Regions from separate parts of the Bradyrhizobium sp. USDA 4532 genome, predicted to be linked through region 1. Evidence: predicted binding sites of a transcription regulator. Region 1 holds the regulator's gene; each other region holds the start of a gene.

The links. Region 1 encodes PhoB, which activates phosphate uptake and scavenging genes when phosphate is short. Its sites were predicted from a motif close to TGTCATNNANCTGTCAT; they were not measured.
Region 2: J2R76_RS28625 (alkaline phosphatase) is a predicted target of PhoB. The motif match lies at 1,902-1,918, and genes of this name have one in related genera.
Region 3: J2R76_RS02970 (Orn/Lys/Arg decarboxylase N-terminal domain-containing protein) is a predicted target of PhoB. The motif match lies at 1,951-1,967, and genes of this name have one in related genera.
Region 4: J2R76_RS10615 (acetoacetate decarboxylase) is a predicted target of PhoB. The motif match lies at 1,273-1,289, and genes of this name have one in related genera.

Annotation. Positions count from the first base shown of each region.
Region 1 is NZ_JALJZN010000001.1:6,822,300-6,825,497, reverse strand. Features, by position in the region: gene J2R76_RS31365 (aspartate aminotransferase family protein) at 1-252, opposite strand, end outside; gene J2R76_RS31360 (GcrA family cell cycle regulator) at 740-1,252, shown strand; gene phoB (phosphate regulon transcriptional regulator PhoB) at 1,493-2,203, opposite strand; gene phoU (phosphate signaling complex protein PhoU) at 2,349-3,065, opposite strand; gene pstB (phosphate ABC transporter ATP-binding protein PstB) at 3,172-3,198, opposite strand, start outside.
Region 2 is NZ_JALJZN010000001.1:6,206,942-6,210,139, reverse strand. Features, by position in the region: gene J2R76_RS28635 (4a-hydroxytetrahydrobiopterin dehydratase) at 1-184, opposite strand, end outside; gene J2R76_RS28630 (TAXI family TRAP transporter solute-binding subunit) at 397-1,800, shown strand; gene J2R76_RS28625 (alkaline phosphatase) at 1,982-3,198, shown strand, end outside.
Region 3 is NZ_JALJZN010000001.1:630,987-634,184, forward strand. Features, by position in the region: gene J2R76_RS02970 (Orn/Lys/Arg decarboxylase N-terminal domain-containing protein) at 1-1,906, opposite strand, end outside; gene J2R76_RS02975 (DJ-1/PfpI family protein) at 2,013-3,164, opposite strand.
Region 4 is NZ_JALJZN010000001.1:2,183,953-2,187,150, reverse strand. Features, by position in the region: gene J2R76_RS10620 (patatin-like phospholipase family protein) at 67-1,230, opposite strand; gene J2R76_RS10615 (acetoacetate decarboxylase) at 1,471-2,256, shown strand; gene J2R76_RS10610 (transporter) at 2,399-3,198, shown strand, end outside.

The DNA.
Region 1 (3,198 bases):
CCGCGCGGCAAGCACCTCGCCGTCCGGGCTCTTGAACAGGTTCGACATGTGCCAGAGCTTGGTCGCCTGTTCCTGCAGCGCCTTGACGAGATGCGGATGCGCGTGCCCGAGCGCGTTGACCGCGACGCCCGAGGTGAAATCGAGATAGCGGTCGCCGTTGGTTGCGATCAGCCAGGCGCCCTCACCGCGCTCGAAACCGAGATCGACCCTGGCGAAGACGGGGAGCAGATGCGACGTGGCAGCGTTGGTCATGACGATCACTGACGGTTTTTAAGCCGACAATTGCCGCGCGCCTTGACGCCAGCGCAGCAACGGCCAGCTTCGGAAAACAAAACGGCCGCCTTTGCGGGCGGCACGTGGCGGGCATTCTATGCTGCGGTCGGTAAGTGTCAATCGCCACGAAGTGGCCTTCCTGCAATGCGAAACGAGCGCAATCCGGAGCATTCCGGTGCGGTGGAAAAGCCTCATCGCGATGCTTAACTGTGTGGGAACATGTGGACGCACGACCGCGGACTCTTGCGCCAGAGTCACGCCATATTGTAGCGTTTGGCCTGTCGGGTACGACATCTCGTGCGGCGGTACTGGACCCTCTAAGTAGCCTTTGTGTCTCGCGTAAACGTTCGGGCGCAACACCGTGCCCGGCGAGGGCTAAGGGATTCTGGCCGCAGGGATATTTGTCCAGATTGGCTCGCAGCGCCGCTCCAATGATTGGCCGGCGCTACGCGAAGGGAAGAATGCGATGACTGTATTGACCTGGTCCGACGATCGCGTCGAGCAGCTGAAGAAGCTCTGGGAGTCCGGCCTGTCGGCCAGCCAGATCGCGGCGGAACTTGGCAATGTGACGCGAAACGCCGTGATCGGCAAAGTGCATCGGCTCGGCCTCTCCGGCCGCGCCAAGGCACCCTCCACGGCCGCGCCGCGGCAGCGCAAGGCCCGCCCCGCCCAGCACATGATGCGGGTGGCGCGCCCGGTCTCGCGCGGCAACACCGCGCTGGCGCACGCCTTCGAGGCCGAGATGGAGCCCGATCCGATCTCCTACGACAATGTGGTGCCGATGAGCCAGCGGCTGTCGCTGCTCGAGCTCAACGAGGCCACCTGTCACTGGCCGGTCGGCGATCCCTCGAGCCCGGAATTCTTCTTCTGCGGCGGCAAAGCGCTCGGCGGCCTGCCCTATTGCGCGCATCACTCGCGCGTCGCCTACCAGCCCGCCGCCGATCGCCGCCGGCCGTCGGCGAAACCGCAGATCAAGTGAGCACTCGGGAAAACGACGGAAGACCTCAAAGACAAATCCCCGCGAAAGCGGGGATTTTTTTGTGTGACCCAGCCCGGCTATATCACCAGCGTCGTCCCGGCGCAGGCCGGGACCCATAACCACGAATGGGTGTTGTTAGAAAGCCGTCTGGCCGCGTGCCGATTGCGCTGGCCGCAGCGTATGGGTCCCGGGTTTCGCCGGGACGACGCCGTGTTGCGGTTTATGAATGCCGCATGGCCGTTACGGCTGCGGCTCGGCCTTGGCAAAGCGGTCGTCGAGCGCGTAGCCGGCGCCGCGCACAGTGCGGATCGGATCCTGCTCGCGGCCCGGATTGAGCAGCTTGCGCAGGCGGCCGATATGCACGTCGACGGTGCGCTCATCGATGTAGATGTCGCGGCCCCAGACGCTGTCGAGCAATTGCTCGCGGCTGAACACGCGGCCGGGATGCTCAAGGAAGAATTCGAGCAGGCGATACTCGGTCGGCCCGAGATCGATCGGACGGCCCGAGCGCGCCACGCGGCGCTTCTCGCGGTCGAGCTCGATGTCGCCGTAGGTCAGCACGGTCGCAAGCCGCTCCGGGCTGGCGCGGCGCAACAGGCCCTTCACCCGCGCCAGCAGCTCCGGCACCGAGAACGGCTTGACGATGTAATCGTCCGCGCCGGTGGCAAGCCCGCGCACGCGCTCGCTTTCCTCGCCGCGCGCGGTCAGCATGATGATCGGAAGCTGCTTGGTCTCGGGCCGCGCCCGCAGGCGGCGGCACAGTTCGATGCCGGACAGGCCCGGCAGCATCCAGTCCAGCACCACGAGGTCGGGAACGCGCTCCTTCAGCCTTGTATCCGCATCGTCGCCGCGCCCCACCGTCTCGACATCGTAGCCTTCCGCATCGAGATTGTAGCGCAACAGCGTCGTCAGCGCTTCCTCGTCTTCGACTACCAGAATGCGTGCGCTCATCGGTTTAAGTTCTTTCTCTGTGGTGATCCGTTGCCCAGACGCAAACCGAAACGCTTACTTCCTTGAGCATAGTCCCCGCGGAAACGATTTGTCGCGAGGATCATCCAGTTTCGCTCTTGCCGGTTCCGTGCTTGCCGATCATGCCTCAGTTGCCCGGCACCGTGGTGGCAAAAGTGGTCATGTCGCCCTTCGGGCGCTTGTCGGTGATCTGCTGGCCCTCGATCATGTAGAACACGGTCTCGGCGATATTGGTGGCGTGATCGCCGATCCGCTCGATGTTCTTGGCGCAGAACATCAGATGGATGCAGAACGAGATGTTGCGCGGATCTTCCATCATGTAGGTGAGCAGTTCGCGGAACAGCGAGGTGCAGATCGCATCGACCTCCTCGTCGCCCTTCCAGACGTTCATCGCCGCCGGCAGGTCGTGCGCGGCATAGGCGTCGAGCACCGACTTGACCTGCGACAGCACGAGGTCGGTCATGTGCTCGAGGCCGCGGATCAGCTTCAGCGGCTGGAAATCGCTCTCCAGCGCCGCGACGCGCTTGCCCATGTTCTTGGCGAGGTCGCCGATCCGCTCGAGGTCGGTGGCGACGCGCATCGCGCTGACGATCTCACGCAGATCGATCGCCATCGGCTGGCGGCGGGCGATCGTCAGCACCGCCCGCTCTTCGATGTTGCGCTGCAGATTGTCGATCTCGATGTCGGCGGCGACCACGCGCTTGCCGAGCGCGACGTCGCGACGGATCAGCGCGTCGACCGACTCGGTAATCATCCGTTCGACCAGGCCGCCCATCTCGGCGACCAGGCGAGTCAACTCCTGCAGGTCGCTGTCGAATGCCTTGGCGGTATGTTCAGAAGCCATCGCTTGTCTCCCTCAACCATGATCCCGGGGATCATGGTTTCGTGTCCTGAATTTTAGCATGACCTGATCGGAAAACCGGTTTCCACTTTTCCGGATCATGCGCCGGTCAACCGAACCGGCCGGTGATGTAGTC
Region 2 (3,198 bases), 620 kb from region 1:
TCCACTCGGGGTGATGGTCGCTCTTCTCGGCGACCAGGGCGGCGCGGGCCATGAACCCGAAGGCCTCGTTGAAGTCCTTGAACACGAAAGTCCTGGCGATCGCCTCGCGACCGGACATCTCCGACCAGCCGGCCAGTTCCCAAAGGGCGGCCTTCTTTGCTTCCGCTGACAGCCGTTCGACCATGGTAACCCTCCCGTTTGACGCCGACTTTAGCCTAACAACCGGCCTCCGGGATGGGATCCACGCCCAAATTAAGGCCGAAATCGCGTCCTATCGCCGCTGGTAACCATGACGGAGTTGTAACATCTGTCCGTTCAGTAATTTGCTACACATAGAGGATGTATGCGCGTTGGTAGTTTTGCGAGATTGAGCCCCGACGATTGTTTGCGAGATCGATGACAGACGGCTCCGCCAGCATGTCGCCCAAGCCGCTGCGTTCGGCAAAGCGGCGGCTGATGTTCGTTTTGATCGCGGGCGCGCTGGCCATCATCGGCACGTTGCTGGCCGGCTATTATTTCGCCGTGCGTCCGGTGACGCTGCGGATCGCGGTCGGTCCTGCCAACAGCGATGACGTCAAGGTCGTGCAGGCGCTGGCGCAGGCCTTCAACAACCAGCAGAACACCCAGGTCAAGCTGAGGCCGGTGCAGACCGAGGGCGCCACTGCCAGCGCCCAGACGCTGGCCGACGGCAAGGCCGATCTCGCCATCATCCGCGGCGATCTCGAGGTGCCGAAGAATGCCCAGGCGGTCGCGACCCTGCGCAAGAATGTCGTGGTGATGTGGGTTCCGCCCGCCAAGGGCAAGGTTCGGAAATCCGCGCGGATCACCAAGATCGCGCAGCTTGCCGGCCGCAAGATCGGCGTCGTCGGCCGCACCCCGGCCAATGTCAATCTGCTGAAGCTGATCCTGACGCAATACGGCGTCGACCCGATGAAGGTCGAGATCGTTCAATTCCCGGCCAATGAGGCGGCGGAAGCGATCAAGAACCTCAAGGCCGACGCCTATCTCGCCGTCGGCCCGGCCAACAGCAAGATCACGATCGATGCGATCACGGCGTCGGTCCGCGACGGCGGCGAGCCCAGCTTCCTTGCGATCGACGCCTCCGAGGCGATCGCGCAGAACCATCCGGCCTATGAGGCCGCGGAAATCCCCGCCGGCTCGCTCGGCTCCGCTGACCGGCCCGATGATGAGGTGAAGACGATCAGCTTCTCGCACCACATCGTTGCGCGGAAGGGCCTGTCGGACTCGACGGTCGCGGCATTCACGCGGCAATTGTTCGCGATCCGGCAGTCGCTCAAGACCGATTTCCCGCTCGCCGCCAAGATCGAGACGCCGGACACCGACAAGGATGCCACCATTCCGGTGCATCCGGGCGCCGCCGCGTTTGTCGACGGCGAGGAAAAAACCTTCCTCGACCGCTACAGCGACTACATCTGGTGGAGTCTGATGGCGTTCTCGGCGATGGGCTCGGCCGGTGCGTGGTTCGCCGGCTATCTCAAGCAGGACGAGCGCAACACCAACACCTCGCAGCGCGAACGCCTGCTGGAGATGCTGAAAGCCGCGCGGCACAGCGATTCGATCGAGGAACTCGACCAGATGCAGGCGGAGGCCGACGACATCCTGCGCCACACGCTGGACTGCTTCGAGCACGGCGCGATCGAGGAAGGCACGCTGACCGCGTTCAACATCGCGCTCGAGCAGCTTCATAACGCCGTCGCCGACCGCAAGGCGCTGTTGTTCAGCATGCCGCAGAATTTGCAACGGGCTGCGACGCAGTTCAGGGCGGCGGGCACGGCGTAGGGGCGCCGCCAATCTTTATCCGCAAATCCCCCTTGCCTCCCCCGCACTCGGGAGAGGGAGCCTGACAGATGCGCTTCCCTTACGTCCCGCACTCCCGCCGCTGTAATCTCTCCGTCATGGAATTTTTCTAGGTCTTGGCGCGCCTGCGGCGCATTGTCGCTGTGACCTGAGGAGGCTCCCTATGACGATCCGGTTCTCGCGAAATCTCACCCGCCGACGCTTTCTCTCCACGGCGGCTGCGGCCGGCGCCGGCGTGATTGCGATGCCCTATCTGTCGCGCGCCGCCGACCGTCCCGTGATCACCCATGGCGTGCAGTCCGGCGATGTCGGCGTCGACGGCGGCGTGGTGTGGGCGCGTGCGGACCGGCCGGCGCAGATGATGGTCGAGGTCGCGACCACTGAATCGTTCAAGGACGCCCATACACTGCCGCCGATCACGGCGCTGCCCGAGAGCGACTTCACCGCCAAGATGCTGCTGGAGAACCTGCCCTCCGGCCAGGACATCTTCTACCGCGTCCGCTTCCGCGACCTCGCCCATATCGACATCGTCGGCGAGCCGGTGGTCGGACGCTTCCGCACCGCGCCGAGCGACCGCCGCGACGTCTCCTTCGTGTGGGGCGGCGATGTCGCCGGCCAGGGCTGGGGCATCAATCCCGACGACGGCGGCATGATCACCTTCGCCGCGATGAAGAAGCACGCTCCGGATTTCCTTCTGCACTCCGGCGACACGATCTACGCCGACGGCGTGATCCCGTCCGAGGTGAAGCTTCCCGACGGCAAGATCTGGAAGAACGTCACTATACCCGAGAAGGCGAAGGTGGCCGAGACGCTCGACGAATACCGGGCCGCCCACAAGTATAACTTCCTCGACAACAACGTCCGCGCCTTCAATGCCGAGGTGCCGATCTTCGTGCAGTGGGACGATCACGAGGTGACCAACAATTGGTCGCTGTCGAAACAGCTGCCGGCGGCCTACAAGGAGCGCGACATCACCGTGCTCGCGGCGCGCGCGGCAAAGGCCTTCCACGAGATGTATCCGATGCGCGAGAGCATCGTCGAGCCGGGCCGCGTCTATCGCACGCTGAGCTACGGTCCGCATCTCGACGTCTTCATGCTCGATGAGCGCAGCTATCGCGGCCCCAACGGCCCGAACCTGCAGGAGCAGTACGGCCCCGACGCCTATTTCATCGGCCCGGATCAGATGGCCTGGCTGAAGCGCGCGCTGCTCAACTCGCGCGCCACCTGGAAGGTGATCGCCTCCGACATGCCGCTCTCGCTGATCGTCTATGACGATGCCGCCAACAAGAAGGGCTCGGAAGCCTTTGCGCAGGGCGATGGCCCGGCGCGCGGCCGCGAGCTCGAAATCGCCGACATCCTGCGTTTCATCAAGACCGCGGG
Region 3 (3,198 bases), 6.2 Mb from region 1:
CCTCGATCAGCGCGTTGTCGTCGTGCAGCTTCTTGAAGGCGACGAGCCCCGACACCAGTGTGCCGGCCTTGCTGGCCTCGACGCCGGGCGTCAGCAGGAACAGCAGCGAGTTGAGGTCGTTCTTCTCGGCGACGATCTGGTTCTCGCGCAGATATTGCGCCACCACCGGCGCGGGGATGCCGTGATCGGCATAGGCGCCGGTGGCGTGATCGAAGCCCGGCGTCAGCAATGTGAGCTTGTTCGGGTCGGTCATCGCGAAGCCCGCGGTCAGCTCGGGAAAGCCGTGCCAGGTCTCGCCGGGACTGAGCTGCCAGTAGGACGGATTGGTCGCGAGCTGATCGGTCGAGATCGTCTCCCAGGCGACATTGTGCACGCCGTTCTCGCGCGCGACGTCGGGGATCTTCACGCGATCCGGCACGAACGGCTCGAAGAACCAGCGCCGCTCGGGGCGCGTCTCCTTCTCCTCGAACTCGCGCTTCACGGCGCGGATCTTCTTGCGCAGCTCGATGCCGAGCCGGATCGTGTCGTCCCACAAGACTTCGCCGGAGCGGCCCTTCATCATCTGCGCGCCGACATCGAGCGAGGCGAACAGCGGGTAGAACGGCGACGTCGAGGCGTGCTGCATGAAGCTTTCGTTGAAGCGGCGATGCTCGACCCGGCGCTTCTGGCCCTTGATGTGGCGGTCGCGGATGTGGATCTGCGAGGCCTGCGAGAAGCTCGCGAGCTGCTTGTGGGTCGATTGGGTCGCAATGATGCCGGGCGCCTCGGGGCCGAGATCGGACAGTCCCATGGCGAAGCGGCCGGCATAGATCGGGTGGAATTTCATGAAGCCGGCCCAGGCCTCGTCGAACAGGATGTAGTCGCAGAGATGGCCGATCCGCTTGAGGATCATCTCGGCCGAGTGGATGGTGCCGTCATAGGTACACTGCTCGACCACGGCGACCCGGAACGGACGCTCCTTCTTCCAGGCGTTCTCGTCCTTGACCAGCGGGTGCTTGCGGATGTGGTCGCGCAGCGTGCCCTCGTCGAGCAGGTCCCAGCGCATCGGCCCGATCAGGCCCCAGGCGTTGCGCACCGTCGGCACGTAGACCGGGATGCCGCCGCCGATCAAAAGCGCGCCGTGATGCGCGGCCTTGTGGTTGTTGCGGTCGAACAGCACGAGGTCGCCGTCGGTGACCAGCGAGCCGAGCGCGACCTTGTTGGAGGTCGAGGTGCCGTTGAGCACGAAATACGTCTTTTCAGCGCCGAAGATCCGGGCCGCCTCCTTCTGCGCCCGCAGCGCCGGCCCTTCGTGGGTGAGGAGGTCGCCGAGGTCGAGCACGGAATTGTCGAGGTCGTCGCGGAACACCGCTTCGCCAAGGTGTTCGACGAACACCCGTCCGATTGGGCTGCGGCTGTAGAACACGCCGCCATTGTGGCCCGGGCAGGTCCAGAGCTGGTTGCCTTCCTCGGCATAGTCGACCAGGGCGCCGAAGAACGGCGTCTTCAAATTCTCGGCATATTGCTTCAGCCTGGAGATCAGGTTCTTGGCGATGAAGGGCGGGGTTTCCTCGGACAGGAACACGTAGCCGTCGATGAAATCGAGCACCTCGACCGGCAGGTCCTCGAACCGCTTGCGCCGGATCAACAGGATGATCGGGAAGTCGAGGCCGCGCCGGCGCATCAGGTTGATCAGCGCCGCGGTCTTGCCCTCAAGTCCCTTCTTGCCCCAATCGACCACCATGCAGCCGATCGCGGCGTCGGTCTGCACCGCGATCTCGGCATCCTCCAGCTTGCGGGCGCGAACCACCTCGAAGCCGGAGCGCTCGATCTCGGCGATGATCTGGTTGAAGCGGATGCCCTCGAGGTCGTCGGCCTCGAACACCGGCGCAGCGAACAGGAAGTTGAAGCGTTTGAAATAGTCCATGCGTGTCCCCGAACTGGTCCGGCGCTGACGTGTCGGCACAATTCATGACAGGCAGATGACAATGGGGCGGATGGGGGATCGAATACGTTGTTGGGGACGCAATCCCTCACTGCACGGCGTCAGCCCGTGGATATTCGAGCTGCGCGGCGACGAAATCGGCCGTATCACGGCCATAGCGTGTCTCGATCCCGGCAAGCGCCCGGTCGAGCGCCTGCGCGGGCGGCGCGGTGCCGACCGCGGGCAGCAGACGATCTGCGGACCAATCCGGCGCCACGACTTGCGGATAGACGCGCAGGCCGTTGCGGGTCGTGACGACGTCGTCGGTCGCGGCGAAGGTCACGGCATGCGAGCGGTAGGTGCGCGACCAGCTGTCGGCGACCAGCGCCAGCGAGACCTCGTCGACGCCGGGGGCAAGCGCGAGGCCGAGCTGTTCCCGGTTCCAGAACGCCAGCGTGTTCCGGATGGCGGTCAGCGCGAAGGGACGCGTGAACTTGAAGGCGTTGCTGTCATGCCGCGCGTCCCAGCCGGGCAGGCCGATCTCGCGCGCGACGGCCTCAGCCCTGGTACGGCCGGCGATCGCCTCGATCAGGGTCAGCGACATCGGCATCGAGGCCGAAATCCCGGTCGTCGTCGCGACGCCGTGGTCGACCACGATGCGGCGGTCGGCGACATAGCGGATCTCAGGATGTTTGCTGCGCCAGTTCTTCAGGTAAAACCAGTGCGTGGTGGCGCGCCTGCCGTCGAGCAGGCCGGTCGAGGCGAGCACCTTGGCGCCGGCGCAGACGGCGACGATCACGGCGCCTTTCTCCGCCTGCTGCCGGACCCATTGCATGACCGCCGGATCGTCGTCGCGGCTCATCGCCGGCACGATAACGTAGTCGGCGCCGTCGCCATGTGCGGCATCGAATGCGGCGATGGTCGCATCAGGCTCGACCTTCAGCACCGGGAACAGCGCGACTGGACCGGGTCCCGTCGCCAGCGTGACGACATCGGCAACATCGGCGCGCTTGAGGATGCCGTAGGGCATCAGATAGTCGGTGGTCTCGGTCATGTCGTTGATGCCGGGTATCGCGATCAGCGGGCGCGACCGCTTCGGCGGCTTCAGCGCCGCGAGCATCGCGTCGTGCTCTTGCGTCGCGATCGGCGGCGGAACGCGGAACGCCGATGCGGCGGGCAGGGTGAAGAGCCAGATGCCGCCGATGATTGGAACCAGCGCGGCAACGGCGATGCCGCTCCACGCGAGAAGCCGCCAGGTCATGATGATCGATCTCAGAATATCCGCGTGCGTCGCC
Region 4 (3,198 bases), 4.6 Mb from region 1:
ATCCATCGAATGAGTCATCCGAAGCGGGATGGATTGCCGGGTCAAGCCCGGCAATGACGGCCTTATTTACTCCGCCTCCCGATGCACGTCGTGGATCACGATGCCCATGCCGTTCTCGGGCATCTTGATCCATTCGCGCCGCTTCAGCGAGCGCTTGGTGTCCTCGTGCCCGCTCACCCAGTGCTCGCGCATAGAGGTGCCGGAGAATTCGTGGTCCTTGGCGTCGCCCTCATAGGCCTTTTGCTGATAGATCAGCTGCAACAGCGTGATGCCCGGCAGCCGGGCGTTTGCCTTCTTGAGCTGGCGCTCCTCGTCCGACAGCTGATCGTCGGGGATCTTCCCCAGCGCATTGTGCAGGGCGGTGCGCAGATTGTAGGTCTTGCGATAGACGTCGGTGTTGTAGCGGGTACGCGACGAATACATGATGTCCTTGTGCCGGGCCATCACGTCCTGGATGTCGCGCGGCAGCGCGCCGCGCGCCGAGAACAGGTCGACCTGGAACACCAGCGAGTTCATGTTGTCTTCCTGGTCGAGCAGATGCTGCAGCGGCGTGTTGGACACGATGCCGCCGTCCCAGAAATGGTCGGTGCCGACCTTCACCATCGGCAGCGCCGGCGGCAGCGCGCCGCTCGCCATGATGTGCTCGGGAATGATCTCGTCATGGGCATTGTCGAAATAGATGAAGTTGCCGGACAGCACGTTCACTGCGCCGACCGCGAAGCGTATCTTCTTGGAATTGATGCGGTCGAAATCAACCAGCTCGAGCAAGGACTCGCGCAGCGGCGTGGTGTCGTAGTAGCTGGTGGCGGTGCGCGCGCCGGCCGCGCTGAACCACGGATTGGCCTGGTGCGGGGTGAAGAAGCCGGGTTGTCCGAGCGTGGTCGTCAGCCATGAGCTGGTGAAATTGCGCGCCTTGCGGAAGACGTCGCCGTCCGGAGTGTAGTGCCAGATCTTGCGGCTGGTGATGCGATCCCAGAATGTGTGCAGCCGCTCCAGCCGCTTTTCGGGCGGATTGCCGGCGATGATCGCCGAGTTGATCGCGCCGATCGAGACGCCGCACACCCAGTCGGGCTCGATGTTGGATTCATGCAGCGCCTGATAGACGCCAGCCTGATAGGCGCCGAGTGCGCCGCCGCCCTGCAGGACCAGGGCCACGCGATCGCAGCCTTCCGGACGCCAGCCCGGCGTCGCGTGATCGATGTCGTCGAAATGCGGGGTTCGCGCGTCCATATCAGACACTCCAGAAATTCGCGGCGAGAATTCAGCGCGCCGATGACGCCGTGATGACAATTGCGGCGCCCACACTCGGCGCATCCGGCATGCCTGCCTGCATGGTTAGCATTGGCCTCGGCAACGCGACGCGGGTCGCGACGCGCAACCGCGGTCATGCGCCTGACGGAAATTCCTCACATCGCTGTCAATCTCGGCCGTTAGCTTCCGGGAAAATTTTTCAAACAGGGGGTTATTGCGATGCGCAGGGAAGATCTGCTCAAGCGTCCGTCGATGCCGGCCGCCGGCCCGAGCTATCCCGCCGGTCCGTATCGCTTCATCGATCGCGAATTCCTCGTCATCACCTATGAGACCGATCCGGAGTTGATCCGCGCCGGCCTGCCCGAGCCGCTGGAGCCGATCGAGCAGGCGTTCGTGCATTACGAATGGATCAAGATGCCCGACAGCTCCGGCTTCGGCAGCTACACCGAGTCCGGCCTCGTGATCCCCGCGCGCCTGCATGGCGAAGAGGTCAACTTCGTCTGCCAGATGTATCTCGACGATGATCCGCCGATCGCGGCCGGCCGTGAGATCTGGGGCTTTCCGAAGAAGTACGCTCATCCCAAGCTCGAGATCGTCAAGGACACGCTGACCGGCACGCTGGAATATGCCGGCCAGCTCGTTGCGATGGGCACGATGGGCTACAAGCACGAGAGCATGGCGGGCAATGGCGACGTCACCCGCGCCACGCTGTCGAAGACGCAAGTTAATCTGAAGATGATCCCCGGCGTCGACGGGCATCTCGAGGTCTGCCAGCTGGTCGCGATCAACCTGACCGACATCGTCGTCAAGGGCTCCTGGATCGGACCGGGCCGGCTGCATTTGGTGCCGCATGTCAATGCACCGGTCGCCGATTTCCCGGTCAAGCGTGTCGTCGGCGCGCACCACTTCCTCGCCGATCTGACGCTGCCGTTCGGCCGCGTCGTGCATGACTACAACAAGGAGGCCGCGGAGGCGGCGGCGCCGACCGGTCTTGCGGCGGAGTAGGGCGGTCGCTGACATAACACTGTAACAGGCGCGTCCTCCTATGTTCCGTCGAAGGGACGCGCTTGCTCAGCGTTGCGCGTGGGCGAGGCTTTGAACATGTCATTTCGCGCGGTTGCGTTGTCGATTGCCTTGGAGGGCGGCCATGCTGGCTGATCCACCTCCCGCTCCGGTCGGGTCGCTGCTGACCCGTGAGGCGGTCCCCGGTCTGGTCTGGGCGTTCCGCCTGCATCACGACGGCCGTGCCGAGGCGCTTCCGATCGATGCGCCGATCGAGCCGAGCCATGACGGAAGGCTGTGGCTGCACTTCAACCTGACCGACGTCCGCACCCGGGCATGGCTCGCCAACATGCACATCCCGCAGCTCGCGCGGGACCTCTTGCTGTCGAATGACAATTTCCAGCAGATCCACGTCGTCGACAATTGCGTCTACGGCGTGTTTTCCGATCTGGTGCGGGATATCGACGCCGCGACCCGGGAGACCGGCTTTCTCCGCTTTGCGATGACCGAACGCCTCCTGGTCAGCGGCCGCCATCAGGCGCTGTGCTCCGCTGATGCGACGCGCCGCGTGCTCGAAGGTGGCCATCGCGTCGGCAGCGTCGCGGCGCTGCTGGAGAAGATCGTCGACGAGATCGCCGATACCATGGACCGCATGGCGGACAAGATCGGCACCGATATCGATGCGATCGAGGAGCGGGTGCTCGCCGAGGATACCGGATCGGAGCTGCGCAAGAATCTGAGCCGGATGCGCCGCACCTGTGTGCGACTGCATCGCCAGCTCGCCGGCCTGCGCGTGCTGTTTCACCGGCTCGAGCAGAAGAACACCGACAATCTCAGCCCGGCGCTGCGGCTGCAGGCCGGCAAGCTCGCGCAGCGGCTCGACGGCCTCGACCACGACATCGTCGAACTGCACGAGCGCAGCCGCCTGCTCGAGGAAGAGCTGCG